Regions from separate parts of the Entomobacter blattae genome, predicted to be linked through region 2. Evidence: predicted binding sites of a transcription regulator. Region 2 holds the regulator's gene; the other holds the start of a gene.
The links. Region 2 encodes LexA, which represses DNA repair genes until DNA is damaged. Its sites were predicted from a motif close to TGTTCTANNTANGTTC; they were not measured.

Region 1: JGUZn3_RS05185 (single-stranded DNA-binding protein) is a predicted target of LexA. The motif match lies at 1,728-1,743, and genes of this name have one in related genera.

What each region holds. Positions count from the first base shown of each region.
Region 1 covers NZ_CP060244.1:1,179,011-1,183,439, forward strand. The annotation lists partial or broken gene JGUZn3_RS12400 (radical SAM protein) at 1-160, shown strand, start outside; gene JGUZn3_RS05180 (hypothetical protein) at 314-640, opposite strand; gene JGUZn3_RS05185 (single-stranded DNA-binding protein) at 2,013-3,590, shown strand; gene JGUZn3_RS05190 (hypothetical protein) at 4,116-4,429, shown strand, end outside.
Region 2 covers NZ_CP060244.1:1,695,985-1,700,413, reverse strand. The annotation lists gene rpmG (50S ribosomal protein L33) at 1-150, opposite strand, end outside; gene JGUZn3_RS07510 (molybdopterin molybdotransferase MoeA) at 342-1,562, shown strand; gene lexA (transcriptional repressor LexA) at 1,690-2,400, shown strand; gene mobB (molybdopterin-guanine dinucleotide biosynthesis protein B) at 2,524-3,051, shown strand; gene bioD (dethiobiotin synthase) at 3,032-4,429, opposite strand, start outside.

The DNA of each region.
Region 1 (4,429 bases), 520 kb from region 2:
TTGTTTTCGTCGTGAAAAGGTGGGGCCCAACCATGGCTTGCTCACCGATGATGAACTTGATAATGCCTTGGAATGGATTGCCCGCCACCCCGATATTTCAGAAATTATTCTTACCGGCGGTGATCCTCTTATGCTCCCCTTTCGCCGATTAAAAATGATCCATGGGGAGCGAAGGGTAGATTTGGTGCATGGGTTTTTGGATGCGGCCTGCTTTGGGGAGACAAGATTTTAAAACCATTGGGAAAAAGTTGGAGGAAAATAGTACGAGTTTTATTTTCCCCCTTGAGAATGAACAGTGCAGAATGACCATCGCCTAATCGGTAGCATAGCGCCAGGCTGCTACAGCGCACTCTGGGTCGTAATTTTCAATTATACGGTCTATGTCGGCCAAGGCAGAGGGTAATTCATCTTCTGTTAAGGAGGTGGCACATTCCTGCGCAGTATTGATAAGGATTTGCACCGGGTGGAGGGGGGCTAGGGTTAGGCCATGCTGGTTACAGCGTCGGTGAAGCGTTTGGGCGAAGGTCAGGCACTCTTTGGCCAGGGTGGAATAAAAAACAATTTCGTTTTTTTTCTCTTCTGTCATGAGGGCTTCATAGTTTTTGGCCAGGGGCTCTCTGTCTTCTTTATCCAATCTCATCGAAAAAACTCCATCAGTTAAGGGCCAAAAGGCCATTTTCAATGGTTTTTATAAACGGGGGTTTTATAAACGGATTTGGGCTTCTGTCTTGAAGGAGAGCGTGTATTCAGGGTACGGATCCAGAAGGCCCCTATCAGGAAGGGATGAGCCGCATATTTCCATAAAACCAAAAGATGCGACAGCTCGTGCAAAAATTGGACGGAAATAGCGCTTATATGATCTACATTAATCTTACGGCGTTTACCACAGGGGGGCAATGGCAAAAAACAGCAAAGGATCATTCTCTTGCTAGGTTCTTTAGGGGATTATAGGCTCTTTATGGGAAAACATCACCACCTTTGCTCGCCTATGGCAAAGCAGCGGGTGGGGGGTTGTTGTTTTAAACGAAAAGCCTTTGATCATCCCACCATTCAGAGGGGTTTTTACCCTCCTTTTTCATGAAATGAGCAAGTCTGTGAAATGGCAAATACCAGCCAATCTGCATGATGGCCAGCCGATCATAAAAAGAGAGGATGAAATAGGATAAGAACGTAAATCCTCTTGAAGAATCCCCTATTGAAAGAAGCAAGAGTTAAGCCTTAATCCCCAACAGGATATTAAGGCTATTATTCATAACAAAAACCCCCTTTATCTCCTTGGTAGAAGGCCGGCTGAAAGAGAGTTTGGGTTGAATAACGAATTTTCGGAAAAGAGGGGCATGTTATTGCGTTTGGCTGTTGGTTTATAACAGCTGGTAAGGATGGGTTGATGATGGGCATACGCTCTTCCCCCCCTTTTTCCAAAAAGCCTTGAAAGTGAAGCCTTGAGAGTGAAAAAAGAACACTAAAAGGCAGGTTTTTACGGCTTGTAGGGGGTATAAAGCCGATACAAGACGATTCTGGATCTTCTCGCTTGGTTTTTCTCTCTGTAGGGGAGAGGGAAAGAAAAAATAAAGAAACTCAAGAGCCCAGAAAAAATGATACGAAAACAATAGGTTATTTAATCAGGGGGCGTATTTTTACGGGTAGAAAAAACCGATACGAGAAAAAAATGTGAAATATCACTTGCGAAACATAAAAAACTGTCGTTATAAATAGATCAGAAGCAAGAACATAACAAGAACAACCATTGTTTCTCTTAAGCATTTATCACTAGAATATTTCACGAACACTAAGGAGCATTCAGAAACTATGCAAGGGGTTTTTTATCAAAAATTAGAACAAAATGAAAACATTTATAGGTAAGCTTTTGCTTCCCGCCTGGGTTTGGTTGGGTCTGTTTCAAGCAGAAAAAAAGCCAAAAGCGAAAGGCACCCAAACTGGCTTTTAACCCGGTTTTTCAATGTTCGCGAGAGTGCCTGAAAGTGTACAGTTTGAGGGAAAGGAGAAATCAGATGTCATCACTTAACAAAGTTCAGATTATGGGTAGACTGGGGGGAGACCCTATGGTTACAACCACCATGGCAGGAATACGCTGCGTGCGTTTTCATGTTGCCACAGGGGGAAGATGGAAAGATCGCAGGGGGATAGAACATAACGATACAGAATGGCATCGTGTGGTTGTTTTTCATGAGCGCACCATAGAAATTGTTGAAAAGCATTTTCGTAAGGGGTCTCCGGTTTTTGTAGAAGGGGAACTCCATACCCGCAAATGGCAGGATGAAAGTGGCCAAAGCCATTACCGTGCTGAAATTGTGGTTCCAGCCTTTCAATCCCGTGGAGTGTTATTCCCGCCGATTTTTCCCCAGAATTATATGGAAACGGCGGTTGATGGGGTGACCGAGGAGCATGATCCTTTAGCGGAGGGAGATGGCCCAGAGAAAGATCCAGAGAAAGGTCCAGAGAAAGAACTGGAGAAAGAACCAGAGAGGCAGGATCATCGTTTGGCCCATCATCAGGGTTCTGAAACCCAGCCGGATGAACCGCTAGAGAGAGAAGCCCCAGGAGGTAAAATACCAGGAGGTAAAATACCAGGAAGTAAAATACTGGGAAGTAAAACCCTGGAGAGTAAAACCCTAGGGAGCAAGGCTCTGGAAAGCAAAGCCATGGGAAGCCCTCTAGAGACATCCAGAGAGGGAAACCACACGGGGGAAGATCCAGCAGAAAGCCCTTTGTTCTCAGAAGAAAAAACGGCTATGGCGTTGGATGGGTTTGATGAAATCCCCCCTACACTTAGGCCCTATTGGGGAGAGGCCCGGGGAGAGGCCCTGAGTGAACGAGTGATGGAGGAAATCCCACCCTCTGCCTATGCCCAATGGTTGGATCATCAAGCTTTGCCAGCTGGGGGTACCAGGGTCGGGACTAGGGCGGCGGATACTGATTTAGATACCGGGGCAGTGACTGGGGTAGGTACCAGCCCTGGTGCCGGGGCAGAAGATGGTGAAGAGGCTGCTTATGGCGCACCCTTTCCCTTACCAGAAGAGTCAGCGGAGGGGAGAACGCCTCTTGCATCTTTTTCAAAAACGCCCCGTTCAGAAACAGCTAAAGTCAGGCTTAGGCATCTTCAGGAAAAGGTGCGTCAGCGCCGCGTAGAAGAACTCTCCGTTTTTCGTCCAACAACCTTACCCAAACATATCGGGCCTAATCCGGTTAAACACAATCCTTCGGAAGGGATAACCAAGGGGAGATCAGACTATGTTCAGGAAAAATCCCATACAGGGCATGACATCAGCCTAAAAGAGCAGGCTCATGTTTCTGACCAGGCTGTGCGGGGAGAAATCCATGGTATAAGGGGATGCGATCTTTTGCTGGAAAGGGATTCCGGCACGGGAGAGGCCTATGGAAAATCTTTCTTTCCTCCGCAGGATAGTCACGAGACCCAAATCTGGCCAGAGGGTGGCATTCCAGGGGGTGGCATTCTCGGGTTGGATCCACATTTGGTGGGAAGTGGTGATAACACACACACTTTACCCTATCCTGCCTCCTTACCAGGTTTTCCTCCACAGGGGCTAGGGCCTGTTGCCAAAAGCTAGGATCATCTTTCCCAAATGGGACGCATTTAAGGATACATTTTTAGGGTTATATTCGGTTCAGGGTTACATTTTGGGGGCATAGAGCCAAAAATACCAAGAGCTAAAAATACCATGGGCCCAAAAATATAGGGAATTCTTCTAAGGCGTGGGATTTCAGGAATGATACGGTATTATTATACAGAGAGAAATGATTATACAGATAGGCGATGGGTTTCTGTATCTCAATAAAGGAAGCACCAGACAGGAAAAGTTTTCAAAGCGACTTATCCTGTTATGGTGTTTTTCAAAAGGAAGCCCCTTATAAGAAAAAGGTTATATAATACCGTAAATAAGCTTTCTTTAGAGGGGGGAATGATGGTTTTGAAATGAGTGTTTTTACGTAAGTGTTTCTACGTGGGGTGGGGCCATTCTTGAAAGGTTCACAGTTTGAAAGATTCACCCTTTAAAATGGTTACACTTTAAAAGATTCACGCCTTAAAAAGTTTATAGGGGAGAGTTCATCTATGGTGAAGAAGGAGCGAAGCAATGCTAGACAGAGTGCCTCATTCGGTTTCCCCTCTCAGGGAAGGGGAGCAAGGAATGCATTTGTCACCCGTGGTGGAAAGGCGAGCCAGGCCACCGCAAACGGAAGAAATAGATGTCGCTTTCAAGAAAAAAGCTTCTAAAGAGGGCAAGCTTCCCGCCCCACTCACCCCGTCAGAGTGCGATTTGCGGGATTTCCCCTTTTTACCTATTGAGATTACGCGTCTCTTTGGGTCAGATTTTCATACCCTATCCTCTGATGCTGAATGGCGGGCAGGTGTAACGTTATGGCTTAAATCCTTTCATCAGGTGCCTTC
Region 2 (4,429 bases):
ACGAAACATAACATGTTTGCGTGCAACTGGGTCGTATTTACGCATTTCCATTTTCTCGGTTTTCGTGCGGGCATTTTTCTTTGTTACATAGAAATAGCCAGTATCTTCGCTTGAAACAAGCTTGATTAAAATAGTATTTGCTTTAGCCATCCGATCCTCAACACCTATTCCAACATGTCTGGTAACTATTATTGTTTTGACGTTTACATAAATATGTTCAATATATCAAGTCTTTAAGTCTCTTATTCTTCAGGAACCGCATTTTAAGTAAAATTGGTTTTGTTCCTTGCCATCCTAAAAATTTTCAGTCAATAAAATTTCTTTCTTCTAAAGGTAGCCTCATGCTTAGCGTTGCAGAAGCACGTCAAAAAATTTTTGATCTTCTTACCCCTGTCACAACTGAGCTTATCCCAATAACCATGGCAGGGCAGCGTATAACGGCTCAAAATATTTATGCCAATCTCACACACCCACCAGCCCATACTTCTTCTATGGATGGGTATGCCATCAGATACAAGGATAAGGATCATTACAATCATTTTGAAATTGTAGGCAGCATTCCTGCTGGTTCCATTTTTTCTAAAACCTTGCAGGCAGGACAATGCGTTAGGGTTTTTACAGGCAGCTTTCTCTCCCACGAATGTAACTGTGTGATTATGCAGGAAAATGCTGAGCTGTCTGAAGATAAAAAAACTGTGCAGTTTCATGAAGAAAATAGCCAAAGTGGGCAATTTATACGCCCACAAGGTATGGATTTTAAACTTCATGACCTTCTCATCGAAAAAGGGGAACTCTTAACGCCACGCCATATTGCCCTAGCCGCTGGAGGAAATAACCCATGGATAGAAGTTTCCGTTAAACCCCGAGTGGGAATTCTTACCTCAGGAAATGAGCTGGCCATGCCAGGAGCCCCCCTTTCAGCCGGGCATATCATAAACTCCAACCTTCCTATGATCGCCTCTCTTATCTCTGCAGCAGGAGGAGAGCCCGTCATGCTAACGCCCCTGCAGGATAAGGAAGAAGACCTTATTGCTTTGCTGAAACAACAAAACAGACTTGATCTACTCCTCACCCTAGGAGGGGCCAGTGTGGGCACTTATGATCTGGTTAAAACAGCCTTGGAAAAAGCAGGAGGGCACATTGAATTCTGGAGAATTGCCATGCGCCCTGGAAAACCCCTTTTCGCTGGAAACATAGGCAGCGTACCCGTTATTGGCTTGCCGGGTAACCCTGTTTCTGCCTTTGTATGCTCAGTTCTTTTTGTTTTACCGGCCTTGTCCTTCATCACAGGGCAAAAAAGCGGGCTAGAACCCCTTATTGAGCAGGGTGTAATAACAGTGGATTGGCCCGCAAATAATACCTCTTTCCTTTTGCATATCCGCTCCCAGCTCGATATTAGCCCCCAGAATGGCCACTTGTTTACCCCTTTTAAAAATCAAGACTCTTCATTAATGAATGTTTTAAAAAAAAGTAACGCTCTGTTTTTACATTATCCCCATCATGCCCCTATAAAAGCCGGTAGTGCATGTTCACTGATTGATCTGACACGTCTTCATTTATAAACTAAAATTCATTATGTTGCATATTTCCATTCTTGACAAACATAGTATGAACTTATAAAGAACATATAAAGAATATTTATTGTAATGAATGCCTCTTACGGCTTATTTTTAAGAAAGATGCCATACCATGCTGACTCCTCAGCAATACAGGCTTTTATTGTACATCCATACCTATTTACAAAAAACGGGGTTCTCCCCTTCTTTTGATGAAATGAAAGAAGCCCTGGCTCTTCGTTCCAAATCGGGAATCCACCGTCTTATCTCTGGTTTGGAGGAGCGGGGTTTCCTAAAACGGCGGCATCACCGAGCCCGTGCTCTAGAAGTGATCAAGCTGCCCGATAACTATGTCTCTACCGAAAACCCCTTTTATCCCAACAGGACTGCTACACATGATAGCACACCTCAACGAATGCCCTCTTCCCCTTCCTCACGCGGGGTAACACAGCACTCTTCTGATACCACTTTACTCCCACTCTATGGGTATATTGCAGCAGGCCTACCTATAGAAAGCCTGCCTGATCCAGAAAACACCATAGAAGTTCCTAGTTCCCTTATTACTCAAGGTGAGCACTACGCTTTAACCGTGACAGGAGATTCTATGAAAGAGGCCGGTATTTTAGAAGGAGATACCATTATTCTTCGCAAAGCTGAGCAAGCAGAAAATGGGCAAATTGTTGTAGCCCTTATTGAAAGTGAGGAAGTAACCTTAAAGGAATGGTATCAACGGGGAAATGTTGTTGCCCTAAAACCTGCGAATCCGGCTTATGAAACGCGTCTCTTTCCTGTAGAAAAAATTCAGGTTCAAGGGGTGCTCGTCAGTTTAATTCGCCACTACTGAACTGGTTATCACTTAAGAGTTAACTTTTTCGTTTTTACTGCTTATCATGACCACTCTTTTTCTATTACCAACCTCTATGGGTCTATTGAGAAAAGCACTTTCCTATTTTTGAACTCAAAAAACATGACAACACATATTATGGGCATTGCGGGCTGGAGTGGAGCGGGAAAGACAACCCTATTAACCAAAGTGATCCCTTATCTCAAGCACAATATGTCCCTTTCCATTTCTACTTTAAAACATGCCCACCATGGGTTTGATATTGACCAGAAAGGAAAGGATTCTTACTTACATCGGGAGGCGGGGGCTACTGAAGTGATGATTGCTTCAGATAAACGTTGGGCCTTGATGCATGAAAACACCTCCGACCCATCAGAAAAACCCTCCTTTTCACAGCTGCTGAAGCAGATGTCTAACGTTGATCTCATCCTCGTTGAGGGGTTTAAGTCCCTGCTGCCTGTTGCCCTTGAAATCCACCGAGCAGCACTTCAAAAGCCTTTTCTCTACCCCAATCTTCCATCCATATGCGGGGTTGCCACTCTTGAGAGTTTTAACTTCCCCTCTCATATCACTGCACTTAACCTTGATGATATTCCCTCCATAGCAACCTTTATTACCCACCGCGCTATTCCTATTGAACAAGTACGTTAAAAGCAGGTAAAGCCTGGCTCATGGCTAGAATAGTCTGTGGGGTTATGCCTTCTTCTAACCAGTCTAGTTCGGCAATAATCGGCACCCCAGTTCTTTCCTCTATGGCTTTACGATTATGCGGCTGGGGTTTCCCATTCATAACAATACCAGCAATGGCAATACCAACATTTTTTAAGCTTTCCACACTTAAAAGAGTATGATTAAGGGTTCCTAAGCCACTTCGCACAACGAGAATAACGGGCAAGCCTATTTTTAAAATGGCGTCACGGAGAAGGGTATGAGCAGTAAGAGGTACCATAACACCACCAGCTCCTTCTATAACAAGCACATCATCTGCCTTACAGGATGGCGTTAAATGAAAATCTTCAAAACTATAGCTTTTTTGTTCACGTAACATGGCCTCAAAAGGAGAAAGTGCTGCCGAAAGAACGAGCAAACTTGGTAAGATTTTGGGAAGTTTCCCGTCTTTTCGTCTTACCAGAGAGGTTATGATTGCATGATCGGGCTTTTCTTCCGCAACCCCTGTTTGAAAGGGCTTCCAATAGAGAGCTTGCCAGGCCTGCACCAACGCTGCTGAAACAACCGTTTTTCCTATCGCTGTATCAGTGCCTGTTACAAAAACCCCCTGACAGGGCGCTTTTCGAAACCAACCATAAGCAACAGCATAAGAGAGATAAGAGTAATGCTGATCGAAATAATACATAACACGACGTAATGAAGAGGAAGATACAGCCCTATACCCCGCTGGGGCCGTATGTGCACCAATCGCTTTTAAAGCTTGTAAAAATGCCCATGCATTGTCTACGGGCTCAATAAGAGTTTCACTAGACCACAAGCCATGGCCGCTCCTGGGGCGTTCTGCATTCAGTTGATCTATAGAAGGATAGAAGGGTACCGCACAGGCCACACCCATCTGGTTACAACTTTCCCGCCACTCCTCAAAGGTTCCAGCAGCTAAAGTACTGGCCATGAACAATCCTCCCGGAGCTAAATATTCATACAGCCTTTCTAGTGCAGCTTTCCGGCTCACAAACCATTGCATACACAAACTGCTACACACCAAATCAAATGAGCCGGAAAGGGCTAAATTTTCTCCATCCATAACTGCAAAGGCAATCTGGGAACCGTTATGATTTTCCCTCGCACGAAGAATCATTTCTTCACTTAAATCAACTGAAATACAAAAGGAATCAGGAAAATTTATTTTTAAAAGCTGTGTTAAAAAACCGCTCCCACATCCAATTTCTAAAATCCGTTTCGGTGGAGGTAACCCCAACATGGTATAACGATTGAGAATATGACCCATCAGCCGTTGGGCTACGGTTTTTTGCACAAGGGCATATTTTTCATAATGATGCGCATGAGAAAAATGAGACTG